4 regions of the Pseudomonas nunensis genome follow, and region 4 is predicted to be linked to each of the others. Evidence: predicted binding sites of a transcription regulator. Region 4 holds the regulator's gene; each other region holds the start of a gene.
The links. The regulator FliA, encoded in region 4, starts transcription of late flagellar genes. The targets are predictions, from matches to a motif close to CTAAAGTTTNNNNNNNNNNNGCCGNTAA.

Region 1 (4,214 bases), 1.7 Mb from region 4:
TGGCGTTCATGGTGGTCACCGCTTCGCGAGAACCGATCTGCAACGAAGTGATCATTTTGTGGATCTCTTCTGCCGACTCCTGGGTGCGATGAGCGAGGTTACGCACCTCATCCGCCACCACCGCAAAACCACGACCGGCTTCACCCGCACGGGCCGCTTCGATGGCCGCGTTCAGGGCCAACAGGTTGGTTTGCTGGGAGATGCCTTTGATCACATCCAGAATGTGCCCGATGTTGTCGGTGCTGGCATTAAGGGTTTCGATCTGGGTGCAGGACAGGCTGATTTTCTGCGACAACTCGGTCATGGCCAGGATGGTTTTTTCCACCACCTGACGACCGTCGTCGGCCTGCTCGCTCGCGCCGCTGGCGTGTTGCGAAGCATCAGCGGCGTTGCGCGCAATTTCCTGGGTTGCGGCACCGAGTTGGTTGATCGCAGCAGCCACACTGTTGGTGCGGGCACTTTGTTCGTCGGAACCAATGATCGAGGCGTTGGACGATGCCATGACGCGTTGCGACAGGTCATGGACCTGACGGGTCGCTGAGGACACTTCGGAAATCGATGCGTGAATCCGTTCCACGAACTGGTTGAACGCACCACCCAGTTCACCAAATTCGTCTTTGCTTTCCACGGCCAGACGACGGGTCAAGTCACCTTCACCCTGGGCGATGTCTTTCATCGCACGGCCCATGGTGGTCAGCGGACGCATCAGCACGTTGATCAGCAGGCTCAGCAGCACTGCAATGGCGCTCACGGCGATAAACATCGCGATCAATGCCGAGGTGCGGAATTGGCTCAGCGGGGCGTAGGCCTTGTCCTTGTCGATTGACAGACCGATGTACCACTCGGCGTTCGGCAAACCGGTGACCGGGGTGAACGAGAGGATGCGGTCTTGCTTGTTCAGAGTGACGTTCTGATTACCCTTCTCGATGCGCACGTTGGAGCCTGGGTAGATGTCTTTCAGGTTCTTCATCACCTGATCTTTGTCCGGGCTGACGATTACCTGACCGTCCGCGCTGACCAGGAACGCATGACCGATGCCGCCGAAGTCTACCGAGTTGATGATCTTGACCAAGGTTTCCAGACTCAGGTCACCGCCGACAACGCCGAGCAGTTCGCCGTTCTTTTTCACCGGCAAAGCGATGGTCACCACCAGACCGCCGACCGCAGCCATGTAAGGCGGGGTCAGCATGGTCTTGTCAGCCGCAACGGCTTGTTTGTACCAAGGGCGCTGACGTGGATCGTAGCCATCCGGCATCTTCGCGTCCGGGCGCTGGGTGAATACACCGTTGGCCTGGCCGACGTAAGTGAACTGGAAGTTCGAGGTGAAGGCCGGTTGATCAACCAATCCTGGCAGATCGGCGTTTGCACCTTGATGGGCGACGTTCTGTGCCAGGTTCTCTAGCACCAGTACGCGGCCACTCATCCAGTTCTGCACGCTGCTGGCGGTCAAGTCACCGGCTTGCTGGACGGAGGATTCGAGATTCTGCCGAATAGTATTTCGCTGCAAATAGTCGTTGTACAAAGTGAACAACGCAAAAGCCAGCACCACGACGCCTGAAGCGGCCAGCAGGATTTTATGGCTGAACTTGAGATTCATTTCATGGGACTTCTTATGCAAAAAGTGGGGATGCGTTCCGGATTGCAACATTCCATGTAACAGCGCAGACGGCTTTCTGAGGCCGCTCTACTTTGGTGCACGCATGTCTCACCAGTCTTTCGGCACGATCAGGAGAAATCTTAGGGGATTGTCTGAAATGGATGGGATTCGTGGCGTCTTCCCGCCGAACGGCGTGCTAGAGATTCTGGATTAGCTTTAAGCCCTTACTGTCGCTTGAAGATTTATCTGCTCCAAAACGACAAAACCCCTGTCTGCGTTAGCAGACAGGGGTTTCGGAATTCAATCTTGACGATGACCTACTCTCACATGGGGAAACCCCACACTACCATCGGCGATGCATCGTTTCACTGCTGAGTTCGGGATGGGATCAGGTGGTTCCAATGCTCTATGGTCGTCAAGAAATTCTGTGACCAGCCCGTTACCGCAGTAACGTGCCAGCAAAAAACGGTGACTTCTACTAAAACAAAACCCCTACCTGCATACGCAGATAGGGGTTTCGGAATTTAATCTTGACGATGACCTACTCTCACATGGGGAAACCCCACACTACCATCGGCGATGCATCGTTTCACTGCTGAGTTCGGGATGGGATCAGGTGGTTCCAATGCTCTATGGTCGTCAAGAAATTCGGGAGCCGGCTCGTTTGCCCTTGCGGGTTTACGCTCCAGCGAATGGGTATGTGATAGATCTCGGTGTTTTGTGAGCAGTTTCGAACTTTCGGTTCGTTTCGTCTTCACACACCGCAATCTGGTGCTCTTTCGCCTTTCAGCTCGAAGCAAGCAAATTGCTTGGGTGTTATATGGTCAAGCCTCACGGGCAATTAGTATTGGTTAGCTCAACGCCTCACAGCGCTTACACACCCAACCTATCAACGTCGTAGTCTTCGACGGCCCTTCAGGGGACTCAAGGTCCCAGTGAGATCTCATCTTGAGGCTAGTTTCCCGCTTAGATGCTTTCAGCGGTTATCTATTCCGAACATAGCTACCCGGCAATGCCACTGGCGTGACAACCGGAACACCAGAGGTTCGTCCACTCCGGTCCTCTCGTACTAGGAGCAGCCCCTCTCAAATCTCAAACGTCCACGGCAGATAGGGACCGAACTGTCTCACGACGTTCTAAACCCAGCTCGCGTACCACTTTAAATGGCGAACAGCCATACCCTTGGGACCGGCTTCAGCCCCAGGATGTGATGAGCCGACATCGAGGTGCCAAACACCGCCGTCGATATGAACTCTTGGGCGGTATCAGCCTGTTATCCCCGGAGTACCTTTTATCCGTTGAGCGATGGCCCTTCCATACAGAACCACCGGATCACTAAGACCTACTTTCGTACCTGCTCGACGTGTCTGTCTCGCAGTCAAGCGCGCTTTTGCCTTTATACTCTACGACCGATTTCCGACCGGTCTGAGCGCACCTTCGTACTCCTCCGTTACTCTTTAGGAGGAGACCGCCCCAGTCAAACTACCCACCATACACTGTCCTCGATCCGGATAACGGACCTGAGTTAGAACCTCAAAGTTGCCAGGGTGGTATTTCAAGGTTGGCTCCACGCGAACTGGCGTCCACGCTTCAAAGCCTCCCACCTATCCTACACAAGCAAATTCAAAGTCCAGTGCAAAGCTATAGTAAAGGTTCACGGGGTCTTTCCGTCTAGCCGCGGATACACTGCATCTTCACAGCGATTTCAATTTCACTGAGTCTCGGGTGGAGACAGCGCCGCCATCGTTACGCCATTCGTGCAGGTCGGAACTTACCCGACAAGGAATTTCGCTACCTTAGGACCGTTATAGTTACGGCCGCCGTTTACCGGGGCTTCGATCAAGAGCTTCGCGTTAGCTAACCCCATCAATTAACCTTCCGGCACCGGGCAGGCGTCACACCCTATACGTCCACTTTCGTGTTTGCAGAGTGCTGTGTTTTTAATAAACAGTCGCAGCGGCCTGGTATCTTCGACCGGCATGGGCTTACGCAGTAAATGCTTCACCCTCACCGGCGCACCTTCTCCCGAAGTTACGGTGCCATTTTGCCTAGTTCCTTCACCCGAGTTCTCTCAAGCGCCTTGGTATTCTCTACCCAACCACCTGTGTCGGTTTGGGGTACGGTTCCTGGTTACCTGAAGCTTAGAAGCTTTTCTTGGAAGCATGGCATCAACCACTTCGTGTTCTAAAAGAACACTCGTCATCAGCTCTCGGCCTTAGAATCCCGGATTTACCTAAGATTCCAGCCTACCACCTTAAACTTGGACAACCAACGCCAAGCTGGCCTAGCCTTCTCCGTCCCTCCATCGCAATAACCAGAAGTACAGGAATATTAACCTGTTTTCCATCGACTACGCTTTTCAGCCTCGCCTTAGGGACCGACTAACCCTGCGTCGATTAACGTTGCGCAGGAAACCTTGGTCTTTCGGCGTGGGTGTTTTTCACACCCATTGTCGTTACTCATGTCAGCATTCGCACTTCTGATACCTCCAGCAAGCTTCTCAACTCACCTTCACAGGCTTACAGAACGCTCCTCTACCGCATCACCTAAGTGATACCCGTAGCTTCGGTGTATGGTTTGAGCCCCGTTACATCTTCCGCGCAGGCCGACTCGACTA
Region 2 (4,214 bases), 1.2 Mb from region 4:
ATCAGGCCGCCTTCGCGAGCAAGCTCGCTCCCACAATTTGATCGGTGTACATCTGCAAGAGACAGGTCGGTTATCAGGCCGCCTTCGCGAGCAGGCTCGCTCCCACAGTTGATCGGTGTACATCTGCAAAATACAGGTCGGTTATCAGGCCGCCTTCGCGAGCAAGCCCGCTCCCACAGTTGATCGATGTACATCAGCAAAAGGCGGGTCGGCTATCAGGCCGTCTTCGCGGGCAAGCCTCGCTCCTACAGGGACCGCGCCCACGCTGAGCATAAAGTGACCAAATCAAAGTGGCACAAAAAAGCCGACTTCGCTGTCGGCTTGATTGTTATGGATTACTGCTTGGGAGGCTCCGTCGGCTTCGGCGCCGCATCCTCAAACAGATTCAACCGCTCACGCAGCTCATGCGCTGGCACCGGTTGCTTGTCCGCAGGCAAAGCATTCGGATCAACCGGCGTAGCTGGCGCATTCGGCGCTTCACCCGGCGCACCCTGCCCCGGCGTCGTGGTTGGATCAGCCCCTTGCGCCCCTTCGATGGCCGCTTGAGCCTTCTTGGTCAACACAACGATGTCGATACGGCGGTTGACCGGATTGAACGGATGTTCCCGATCAAACAACGCCGACGAGGCATAACCCACGACCCGCGCCACTTGCGATTCCGGGTAGCTGCCGGCGACCAGCGCACGGCGAGCCGCGTTGGCACGGTTGGCCGACAATTCCCAGTTACCGAAATCACCAGTGCCGGTGTAAGGCTTGGCATCGGTGTGACCGCTGATGCTGATCTTGTTCGGCACCGCTTTAATCGTGTCAGCCATGGCCAACAAGATGTCTTCGAAGTAAGGCTTCAAACGCGCCGAACCCGAATCGAACATCGGCCGGTTATCCGCGTCCATGATCTGGATGCGCAAGCCGTTAGGAGTGATCTCGAACAGGATCTGGTCCTTGAACTTCTGCAGCTGCGGGTTCTCTTCAACCTTGTTTTGCAGTTCTTGCAGCAGCAGTTCCAGGCGTTCTTTCTCGACCTGTTCGGCCATGCCTTCGACCTGTTCGGTATCGACAGTCACCTTGTCCGGCTGCGGCTGGGATTTCACCTCAGGGTTGAGGGTGTTCTCCGGCGCCAGGGTCGGCGTGCCGCCCAGATCGATGATGTACGGTGTGCCGCTTTCGGAGAAGCCGACCGGGTCTTTGAAGTAACCGGCGATGGCGATCTTCTGTTCCGGCGTGGCGGTGGACAGCAGCCACAACACTAGGAAGAACGCCATCATCGCCGTCGCGAAGTCAGCGAAGGCGATTTTCCAGGCGCCCCCGTGATGCCCGCCAGCAATGCGCTTGACGCGCTTGATGATTATCGGCTGATTATTTTCCATAACTTAACGACCGCGAACCGCTTGTTCCAGCTCAGCGAAGCTAGGACGGTGCGCCGGGTACAGAACCTTGCGACCGAACTCCACCGCCAACGATGGCGGCATGCCGGAAGCCGAGGCCACCAGCGAAGCCTTGATGGCTTCGTAGACGTTCAGTTCTTCCTTGGCATCGTGGGCCAGGGAATGCGCCAGCGGGCCGAAGAAACCGTAGGCCGCGAGAATACCGAAGAAGGTACCTACCAGTGCCGCACCGACGTGCAGGCCGATGGATTTCTGGTCGCCTTCGCCCAGGGAAGCCATGGTCACCACGATACCGAGTACCGCCGCGACGATACCGAAACCCGGCATGGCGTCGGCGATGCCGTTCACCGCGTGGGACGGGTGCTCCAAGTCTTCCTTGAGGCTATAGAGTTCCATGTCGAACAGGCCTTCCAGCTCATGCGGAGCCATGTTGCCGGAGGACATGATGCGCAGGTAATCGCAGATGAACGCGGTCATGCGCTCGTCTTTCAACACCGCTGGGTACTTGGCGAAAATCGGGCTCGCGGAGGCATCTTCGATGTCGCCTTCGATGGCCATCATGCCTTCGCGGCGGCTCTTGTTGAGGATCTCGTAGATCAGGCCCAGCACTTCAAGATAGAAGGTGTGGGTGAAGCGCGAACTGAACATGCCCAAGGATTTCTTGAGCACGTGCATGGTCATATAACCGGGGTTGGCCTGCAGGAATGCACCGAGGGCCGCACCACCGATAATCATCACCTCGAAAGGCTGAATCAGGGCGGCAATTTTGCCATGGGAGAGCACGTATCCGCCGAGCACGCTCGCGAATACGACGATGATGCCGATTAATTTAGCCATAGGTAGGAGAGCACTTACTGAGTCGGGTTCAAGGTCATATTCGGAAGTTAAAAAATCTCTTCTTCTACTTATCGGCAAAACTGCGCCAGACTATAGCCAGTTCAGGCGAAAAGCCAATTTAGCCCGCGCCGGGCGTGTTTACAGCCAATGATGATCCCGTCCAGCCATGGCTAATGAAACGAACGTTCCACCTCTAAAACCGACCACTCTCGACGGCTGGGTCAAGCTTCTCGATGGCGTGCGCCTGCCGGTTCCGCAAGAGAGTCATGACCGTGTCTGCAAAGCCATTCGCAATAACCGCAGCTCACTGCGCGACATTGCCGAATTGATGCAGGAAAGCCCGGCCCTGGCCTTGAGCGTGATTCGCGAGGCTAACCGCCACAACCATGGCAGCATGACCGAGCCTGCGGAAAACCTTGATGTGGCGCTCAATCGCCTCGGGTTGAAACGCACCGAAGAACTGCTCGCGCGCCTGCCCGCCGAACCACAGTCCGAGATCCCGAAAGCGCTGCGCCAGCTGCAATTGATCAGCCAGCACGCGACGCAACAGGCCAACGGTTTCTTCGCCAATCGCCTGGCACGACTGTGGCAGGACATTCATTGGGGCAGCCTGCTGTTTCTCTCGCCGTTGTGGCCGATGGCATTGACCCATCCGCACTTGCTCGAAGAATGGGAACTGCGGGTCATCCATAAAGGCGAGTCGGCACGCAAAGTCGAAAAGCAGTTGTTCGGCGTGCGCCTGCTGGACATCTGCCTGGCACTGGTGGACATCTGGCGGCTGCCGATCTGGGTGCAGCAGGGTTATCGCCTGCTGCTCAACGAGCAACGGGAGCTGGTGAAAGTCCTGCGCATTGCCCGGGACAGCGATCATCCGCTGCGCCAGCAAAACCGCCTCGACGACGATCCGACTTTGCGCCGCTGGCTCAATCAGCCGGCCAACACGGTGTTGCTGGCCAATGGTCTTGCGCTGTCGGCGCAACAGGCCTGGGACAGCCCGCACAGTGAACGCTGGCAGTACCTGACCAGCCTTTACCTGCAAATCCCGATGGATGAAGTGCAACAACAGTTGCACCAACAGGCCGCCAACAGCGCTCGCCAACATGCGATGCCGGACCTCTGGCACCCAGCGGTGTCGCTGCTTTGGCCGTGGGGCATGAACCGGGTCCACGCCGGTCTGCTGCCCGCCCCGGCGCCAACCACTGAAGACCTGAGCAATTGGCGCAAGCAATGCGCAGAGCTGCTGGTGGAGCCAAGTCGCTTTACCAACGCGATGCACCTGACCACCTCGGCACGCGACGCCCTGGTCGCCTGCGGCATGCGCCGGGTAATGATCCTGATGGCCGACCGCACCCACGCCAATCTGCGGGTGCACCAGACCGCCGGAGTGCCGAAAGAAGCCGCCAGCCTGAATTTTGTAGTGAGCCAGAGCAGCGTGTTGCAACGTCTGCTCTCGCAACAAGCTCAGGTGCGCATTACGCCGGCCAACAATGCCCAGTTTTCCGCGCTGCTACCTGCCAGCCTGCGCGCGCAGTTTGGTGGCGAACACCTGCTGCTGCGCTCATTGGTCAACAATGGCCGGGTGATCATGGTCGTGGTGGCGGACCAGGGCGGCGGGCCGTTCTCGGAAATCACCGTGCAAGCCTTTGGCAAAACCGCGCAGTGCATCGAAAAAGCCCTGCATAGCTTTAGCACCCGCGGCCAATAAGGCTGCGCTACAATCCTCCCCTTTGTGCTCTGGAGACCTCACATGTCTGACTTCTCTGGCTTGCCGCTGGTGATCGAGCCGAGCGACTTGCTCCCGCGTCTCGACGCCCGCGAACTGATTCTGGTGGACCTGACCAGCAGCGCCCGCTATGCCGAAGGGCATCTGCCCGGTGCGCGTTTTGTCGATCCGAAACGCACGCAACTCGGCCAGGCGCCAGCGCCCGGACTGATGCCACCGCAAGCGGCACTTGAAGCGTTGTTCGGTGAACTGGGGCATAACAAGGATGC
Region 3 (4,214 bases), 1.5 Mb from region 4:
CTTCATCGGCCACCACCGCAAAACCACGACCCTGCTCACCGGCGCGTGCCGCTTCAATGGCAGCGTTAAGCGCCAACAGGTTGGTTTGCCCGGCAATCGCGCCAATCACACCGAGAATCTCGGTAATCCGCTGCGCATCCTGCTGCATGTTTTCGACTTTATGCGTGGCGCTGGCCACTTCTTCGATCAACGCCACCACACTGCTGGAGGCTTCACCGACTACTACCCGCGAGCGATCCGCGTGTTCGCTGGCGCGCTGGGTGAACGAGGCGGTTTCGGCCGCGTTCTGCGCCACGCTGTCGGCGGTGGAGCTCATTTCGGTGATCGCGGTAACGGTCTGATCGGTTTCCGAAGCGTGACGCACCAGGATCTGGCTGGTGTGCTCCGAGGTGCGTTGCAGGTTGTCCAGGCTCGACGCCATGGCACCGGTGGCTTGGGTCACTTCGCCGATCATGTTCTGCAAATAGATGATGAAGGCGTTGACCGAATGGCCGATGGCGCCCAGTTCGTCCTCGGCGCGGATAGTGATGCGCTTGGTCAGGTCGGCGTCGCCGGCGGACAGCGCGTCAATGTTGGTCTTGAGGATTTTCATGCGGTGGATCAACTGGCGGATCGCATAGATCTGCAACAGCACCAGCAGGATCACCATCGGAATCTGCAACAGGCTCAAGGTGTTCAGCACATCGTCACGCTGGGCGGTGATCAGCTTGGTCGGCAGGGCGGTGGCGAGGTACCACGGCGTGCCTTCGATCGGGCGCATGAAGAAGGTGCTGGCTTCGCCGTTGTTGTCGAATTCGACCCGCTGGGCCTTGTCGCGATTTTGCAGGCCAGTCTTGACCTGGTTGGCGAACGGCGAGTTGCCAGCCAGTTCGCTGATGTTTTTCAACACGATCGGCCCGCTGATGCGCGAGCTGTTGCTGATGATTTTGCCGTCGGACTCGACGATCAGCATTTCGGCTCCGAGGTCTTTTTCCTTGCGCGCGATCAGGTCGTTGAAGAAGCCCAGGGTCACGTCGATGGTCGACACGCCGTAAGCCGCACCATTTTTCTGGATGGCCATGGCGCAGTTGGTGCGCGGTTCGGCACTCGCGTCATCTTTATAGGCTGCAGCCCAGGCGCACTGGCCGCGTGGGGTGGCCATGCCGCCCTTGTACCAGGTCTGGTCGTAATAGTTAGGTGCGGCGTCACTGTTCCAGAAGGTGTTCACCGCCAGTTTGCCGGAGCTGTCGCGGTGCCAGAAGGTGCTGAACTTGTTGCGGCCCGCTTCACGCTGGCCAGGCAATGGCCAGATCCCGCCGCCGAACACTTTCAGCTCGCCGTACTGGTCCACCAAACCGGGCAACACCGTATCGATGGCGGCGCTGTCGAGCAGGGGAATAGTCTGGGTGATGCTGCGTTGTTGGGCCTGGACCTTGTTCAGTTCGCCCTGGATTTGCTCGGCGACTTCAGCAATGCGGTTGAGGGCCACCTGTTCTTCGGTGTGGCGCAGTTTCGGCGCGACCAACTGGCTGATGCCCACCACCGTGAGCACCGAAAGCAGCAGGATGAACAGGACCAGAAACAGCGTGTAGCGAGCCTGAATGGTACGGAATGCGGGCATGGGACCGGTCCTTGTGCTGCGTTTTTATTGTTTGGGTTCTGGAAGTGGGGCTATCCAGGGCTTATCGGCCTGGCGGGGGCGAGCTTTAGTACGGGCGTGCAAGAAATCAGTCAGGGGGACAGACGGTCAAGATCAGGCAAGTGTCGAGACCGCTACAAACGGAATGATTCTGTAATAAATGACAATCGATAGAGCGGCTAGACCAAGAACAAAAATTTCATATAGGCCAATGAAACCGGGCCTTTGGCGATATGTATCGAAAATGTACGAAATTTGTAAAAAGACGAAATATTAATAGGTGTACTAACGTTTCGCGCCGATACTTCCCCGCAATCATCTCGCTCAAAACAAGGATTTTCTATGTTCCAGTCGAAAGGAGTACGGTCATGACAATTGGTCTGGTCGGCAACTGGACTGCCAAATCGGGCCTGCTGGTGCGCCAGGGTTCGGAGAATGCGAAACCGGTGACCCAGAGCGCCAAGGTGCGGGAAATCCTGACCATGGTCGGCACCAACCCGACGATCCTCGATCGGGCCAAAATGGATAGCTTGCAATTGTTCAAACAGGTCAAGGGCTTCGATCCGTCGAACATCTCGGCCAAGCAATTGGGCAACATGAGCACCTTCCTCAAGCAGAACGGCATCATCGGCGATGTGACCGCGCTGACCTTGCTCAACGCTGGCGACAAATTCGACAAGTTTGGTATCCCGAACGATCCGGATGCCAAATTCAATGCGCTGGACTACTTCGCCACGCAACTGGACTCGATCCAGAGCAACAACCTCAAGGGCAACAAGTACGCCAACTACCTGGTGCCTGAGTTCAAGAAAGCTATTTACGTGCTGCAGAACCTGAAAACCTACGGCGAAGGTAACGGCTCGACGGTCAAGAAAAAGGACAAATGATTGTCTGCCCCGCTCATTGCGCTGAGCGGGGCAGAAGTCGCGCAATCAGCGGTCGAGCATTTGCATCACCGCTTCCGGGTAACGCAGGCCGGCCGTGGCGTGGGCCGGAAAGATCGCTTCCAGCGCTTGCAGCTCGCTGGTGCTCAGTTTCACCTCCAGCGCCGCGACATTTTCCTCCAGATATTTACGCTGCTTGGTCCCGGGAATCGGGATCAGGAACTCGCCTTGCGCCAGCACCCAGGCCAACGCCAATTGCCCGGCAGTCACGCCCTTGTCGGCGGCCAGCACTTGTACTTGCTGCACCAGCAGCAGGTTTTTCGCGAAATTCTCCCCTTGAAAACGCGGACTGAAGCGACGGTAATCGTCGGCGGCAAAGTCGTCCGGACTTTTCAGTGCTCCGGTCAAAAAGCCGCGGCCCAACGGGCTATAAGGCACAAACGCGATACCCAGGCGCTGACACGTGGCCAGGCAACCGTTGTCTTCCTGATCTCGGCTCCACAATGAATATTCACTTTGCAGCGCGCTGATCGGATGCACCTTGTTCGCCCGTTCCAGCGTCGCCGCTGAGGCTTCGCTCAATCCCAGATAGCGCACCTTGCCGGCCTTCACCAGCTCGGCCATGGCGCCGACGGTTTCCTCAATGGCGACTTGCGGATCGATCCGGTGTTGGTAGTACAAGTCCAGGGTGTCCACGCCGAGGCGCTTGAGAGTGCCGTCGATGGACTGGCGAATGTATTCCGGGCTCCCGTCGACACCACGTGCGGTCGGGTTGGCCGGATCGCGAACGATGCCGAACTTGCTGGCCAGGAACACTTGGTCGCGCTTGCCGGCGATGGCTTTACCGATCAGTTCTTCATTGGTGTGCGGGCCGTACATGTCGGCGGTATCGAGCAGGTTGATGCCCAACTCCAGCGCCCGGTGCAGGGTCGCGGTGGCTTCGCGAGTATCGGTGCCGGTGGTGTAGAAATCGGTCATGCCCATGCAGCCCAATCCGATGGCGCTCACCTGCGGTCCGTTCTTGCCCAGTTGACGTGTTTGCATGAGTTCAGCTCCTTGAAAATGTGAGTCGCCATTGTTCCCCTCGACAGAAACAAGATAAACCGGCTAAAACTGCTATCACTATTCATGATTTCTAAATAATCGACAGGTGCGGCAGAACCATGGACCGTCTCAACGCCATGCGCGTGTTTACCCGGATCGTCGAGCTGGGCGGCTTCGCCAAGGCGGCGGACAGCCTGCAAATGCCTCGCGCCTCGGTGACGATTCTGATCAAGCAACTGGAAGCACACCTGGGTGTGCAACTGTTGCAGCGCACCACCCGGCACATTAGCCTGACCCTGGACGGCGCGGCCTATTACCCCCGGTGCGTGCAATTGCTCGCGGACCTTGAGGAAACCGAAGCGGTGTTTTCCGCCGCCCGACACAATCCCAAAGGCTTACTGCGGGTCGACATGCCGGCGGGTATCGGGCGGCTGATCGTGATCCCGGCATTGCCGCAATTTACCGCCCGGTATCCGCAGATCGAACTGGAGATCAGCTTGAACGACCGCACCATTGACCTGATTCGCGAAGGCGTGGATTGCGTGTTGCGCGGAGGCTCGCCGCTGGATGACTCTCTGGTGGCACGCCCACTGGTCATGCTCGATCAGGTGACCTGCGCCAGCCCCGAATACTTGCAGCGTCATGGCGTGCCCAAGCGTCCGTCGGAC
Region 4 (4,214 bases):
TTCAGCGAGTCCAGCAGTTGTTCGAATTCGTTATCGGTAATGTCGCCCGACTCGCTTTCAGCGGCCGGTTCTTCCACCGCTTCGGCAACCGGGGCTGCTTCATCGGCGGTTTGCGGCTCGGCCAGACGGGCCAGTGCCGCAAGCAATTCTGGAGTGGCAGCCGTGATCGGGCTGCGTTCGCGGACTTCGGTGAACATGCCGTTCACCGCATCCAGCGCTTCGAGAACCACGTCCATCAATTCCGAGTCGACGCGTCGTTCACCCTTGCGCAGGATGTCGAACACGTTCTCGGCGATGTGACAGCACTCCACCAGCTCGTTGAGCTGGAGGAAGCCGGCGCCCCCTTTTACAGTGTGAAAACCGCGAAAAATTGCATTGAGCAAGTCCGCATCATCTGGTCGGCTTTCCAGCTCGACCAGCTGTTCGGACAGTTGCTCTAGAATCTCGCCGGCCTCAACCAGGAAATCCTGAAGGATCTCTTCATCGGCGCCGAAGCTCATTAAGGGGGTGCTCCCAAGGTCTAAAAACCTAAAAAACCTAAAATGCTAAAACTCTAAAATCCTAGGCTGGATAACAAATCGTCCACATCGTCCTGACCGGACACAACGTCTTCTCTTTTATCGGCATGAATCTGCGGACCTTCACCCTGAGAGAGATGTTTTTGCGGATCTTTTTCAGCAAGCATCGCTTCACGGTCATGTTCGATACCCGCAAAGCGGTCTACCTGGCTGGCCATGAGCACGAGCTTGAGCAGGTTGCTTTCAACTTCGGTGACCAATTGGGTCACGCGCTTGATCACTTGACCGGTGAGGTCCTGGTAATCCTGAGCCAGCAGAATGTCGTTCAGGTTGCTCGACACCACGCGATTTTCTTCGCTGCTGCGCGTCAGGAAACCGTCGACCCGCCGGGCCAACTCACGGAACTCTTCAGCCCCGACTTCGCGACGCATAAAGCGTCCCCAGTCAGTGCTCAAGGCCTGGGCTTCCTGGCTCAGGCCATTGACCAGCGGCGTGGCGTTTTCCACCAGGTCCATGGTGCGGTTGGCAGCGGCCTCGGTCAGCTTGACCACATAACCCAGACGCTCAGTGGCATCCGTGATCTGCGAGACTTCCTCGGCTTGCGGCATGTTCGGGTCAATCTGGAAATTGACGATCGCGCTATGCAGCTCACGAGTGAGCTTGCCCACTTCCTGATACAGGCCGCGGTCACGGGTCTGGTTGAGCTCATGGATCAGTTGCACAGCGTCGCCGAACCTGCCTTTTTCAAGGCTTTCGACCAGTTCGACCGCATGTTTTTTCAGGGTCGATTCAAAATCGCCCTGTGAAGATTCGTTATGCTCCATAGCTCCCCCGTGGCGCAGTTGCTCAACCGATGCGTTCGAAAATCTTTTCGATTTTTTCTTTCAACGCCTGGGCCGTGAAGGGTTTGACCACATAGCCGTTAACACCGGCCTGGGCCGCTTCGATGATCTGCTCGCGCTTGGCTTCGGCGGTCACCATCAGCACTGGCAAGTGCTTGAGTTTTTCATCGGCGCGCACGTGGCGCAGCAGGTCGATGCCGGTCATGCCAGGCATGTTCCAGTCTGTTACCAGAAAGTCGATGCTGCCGCTGTTGAGAACCGGAATGGCAGTGGTGCCATCGTCAGCCTCGACCGTGTTGGTGAACCCAAGGTCACGCAACAGGTTTTTAATGATCCGCCGCATCGTTGAGAAGTCATCAACGATGAGGATTTTCATGTTCTTGTCCAATTCGACCTCCAAGCAGTCTTAAACGCGCCCAGCACCTGGACGCGCCATTTCAATCAATCCGGCAAAGCACTCAAATGACTGTCTGGAGCACAACAGATCGAGACCGCTGCAGTTCAACACCACACCAGCCTCGTTCGCAGTGTCCCCACACTGCCTTCAGCGCGCTCGCCACTCCCCCAAACGCCCCCGCAAACGGGCCGCGCACTGGCTGTGTAACTGGCTGACACGCGATTCGCTGACACCCAGGACCTCACCGATTTCCTTGAGGTTCAGCTCTTCGTCGTAGTACAGCGCCAACACCAGTCGCTCACGCTCCGGCAAATTGGCAATCGCGTCCGCCAATGCAGCCTGGAAACGTTCATCTTCCAGATCGCGCGACGGCTCCATATGAGCACTGGCGCCATCCTCGTGCAGCCCTTCGTGTTCGCCGTCCTGCAACAGGTCGTCGAAACTGAACAGGCGGCTGCCCAAGGTATCGTTCAAAATCCCGTAATAATCGTCGAGACTCAATTGGAGTTCGGCCGCAACCTCGTGATCTTTAGCGTCACGGCCGGTTTTAGCTTCAATCGAGCGAATTGCGTCGCTGACCATACGGGTATTGCGGTGGACCGAACGTGGTGCCCAGTCCCCCTTGCGTACTTCATCGAGCATCGCGCCACGGATTCGAATGCCCGCGTACGTTTCGAAACTCGCGCCTTTGCTGGCGTCATATTTGGTCGACACTTCAAGCAGGCCAATCATCCCGGCCTGGATCAGGTCTTCCACCTGGACACTGGCCGGCAAACGCGCCAGCAAGTGGTAAGCAATGCGTTTAACCAGTGGCGCATAACGCTCGATCAGCTCGTATTGCGAATCACGCGCCGATTTCTTGTAGAGGTTGTAGCCACTGGCTGTCATAGGACGGGTCCTGCGGTCTGTTGCACGAGACGCTCGACGAAAAATTCCAGGTGCCCGCGCGGGTTGGCCGGCAGCGGCCAGGTGTCGACTTTCTGGGCAATCGCCTTGAAGGCCAGGGCGCACTTGGAGCGCGGGAAGGCTTCGTAGACAGCACGTTGCTTCTGCACGGCCTTGCGCACGCTTTCGTCGTAAGGCACAGCACCGACGTATTGTAAGGCGACGTCGAGGAAGCGGTCCGTGACCTTGGTCAACTTGGCGAACAGGTTGCGACCTTCTTGCGGGCTCTGGGCCATGTTGGCCAGGACGCGGAAGCGGTTCATGCCGTAGTCGCGGTTGAGCAATTTGATCAGGGCGTAGGCATCGGTAATCGACGTCGGCTCGTCACACACCACCAGCAACACTTCCTGGGCTGCGCGAACAAAACTGACTACCGAGTCACCAATACCCGCAGCAGTGTCGATCACCAATACGTCGAGGTTGTCGCCGATATCGCTGAAAGCCTGGATCAGGCCGGCGTGTTGGGCCGGGCTCAGATGCACCATGCTCTGAGTGCCGGACGCGGCCGGCACGATGCGGATACCGCCGGGGCCTTGCAACAGAACGTCGCGCAGCTCGCAGCGGCCTTCGATCACGTCGGCCAGGGTACGTTTGGGCGTCAGTCCCAGCAGAACGTCGACGTTCGCCAGACCCAGATCGGCGTCCAGCAGCATGACGCGCCGGCCAAGCTCTGCTAGAGCCAGGGACAAGTTCACTGACACGTTAGTCTTCCCGACGCCACCTTTGCCGCCGGTCACCGCGATCACCTGTACGGGATGCATGCTGCCCATGTTATTTCTTTACCTTGTCTTGCATAGACGGAGGCCACATTACTGGCTGCGCGTTCATCAACTGAACAATGCATGGCAGACCATCGATGTAGGTACAAAAACTGTTCATTAGTACCTCAGCCAACCTGCTTGGTCGGGCTGTGGTAAATATCAGCGAACATGTCAGCCATGGCTTCTTCGCTGGGTTCTTCCTGCATTTGCACGCTGACCGCGCGACTGACCAACTGGTGACGCCGCGGCAGATGCAAATCATCTGGAATCCGTGGGCCATCGGTGAGGTAAGCCACCGGCAATTCATGACTGATGGCCAGGCTCAACACCTCGCCCAGACTCGCCGTCTCATCCAGTTTAGTCAGGATGCAGCCGGCCAGCCCACACCGCTTGTAGCTGTGATAAGCAGCGGTTAGAACCTGTTTCTGGCTGGTGGTTGCCAAGACCAGATAATTTTTCGATTTGATCCCGCGACCGGCCAGGCTTTCGAGCTGCATGCGCAGTGCCGGATCGCTGGCTTGAAGGCCGGCGGTATCGATCAGGATCACGCGTTTACGCAGCAATGGATCCAGCGCCTGCACCAGGGACTGGCCCGGATCGACGTGGGTCACCGACACATTAAGAATGCGGCCCAACGTCTTGAGTTGTTCCTGGGCGCCGATGCGGTAGCTGTCCATGCTCACCAGCGCGATGCTCTGCGCGCCGTACTTGAGCACATAACGGGCCGCAAGCTTGGCCAGTGTGGTGGTCT

Region 1: the regulator FliA is predicted to act here: its motif matches at 1,714-1,741, upstream of NK667_RS26620 (methyl-accepting chemotaxis protein).
Region 2: the regulator FliA is predicted to act here: its motif matches at 2,291-2,318, upstream of motA (flagellar motor stator protein MotA).
Region 3: the regulator FliA is predicted to act here: its motif matches at 1,662-1,689, upstream of NK667_RS12250 (methyl-accepting chemotaxis protein).

Annotation. Positions count from the first base shown of each region.
Region 1 covers NZ_CP101125.1:6,072,444-6,076,657, forward strand. Annotated here, with positions in the region: gene NK667_RS26620 (methyl-accepting chemotaxis protein) at 1-1,597, opposite strand, end outside; rRNA gene rrf (5S ribosomal RNA) at 1,902-2,017, opposite strand; rRNA gene rrf (5S ribosomal RNA) at 2,126-2,241, opposite strand; rRNA gene NK667_RS26635 (23S ribosomal RNA) at 2,418-4,214, opposite strand, start outside.
Region 2 covers NZ_CP101125.1:5,583,051-5,587,264, forward strand. Annotated here, with positions in the region: gene motB (flagellar motor protein MotB) at 336-1,367, opposite strand; gene motA (flagellar motor stator protein MotA) at 1,371-2,222, opposite strand; gene NK667_RS24585 (HDOD domain-containing protein) at 2,389-3,927, shown strand; gene NK667_RS24590 (rhodanese-like domain-containing protein) at 3,970-4,214, shown strand, end outside.
Region 3 covers NZ_CP101125.1:2,857,432-2,861,645, reverse strand. Annotated here, with positions in the region: gene NK667_RS12250 (methyl-accepting chemotaxis protein) at 1-1,600, opposite strand, end outside; gene NK667_RS12245 (hypothetical protein) at 1,987-2,505, shown strand; gene NK667_RS12240 (aldo/keto reductase) at 2,551-3,546, opposite strand; gene NK667_RS12235 (LysR family transcriptional regulator) at 3,666-4,214, shown strand, end outside.
Region 4 covers NZ_CP101125.1:4,380,717-4,384,930, forward strand. Annotated here, with positions in the region: gene NK667_RS19130 (chemotaxis protein CheA) at 1-500, opposite strand, end outside; gene NK667_RS19135 (protein phosphatase CheZ) at 554-1,342, opposite strand; gene NK667_RS19140 (chemotaxis response regulator CheY) at 1,365-1,736, opposite strand; gene fliA (RNA polymerase sigma factor FliA) at 1,905-2,645, opposite strand; gene fleN (flagellar synthesis regulator FleN) at 2,642-3,472, opposite strand; gene flhF (flagellar biosynthesis GTPase FlhF) at 3,589-4,214, opposite strand, start outside.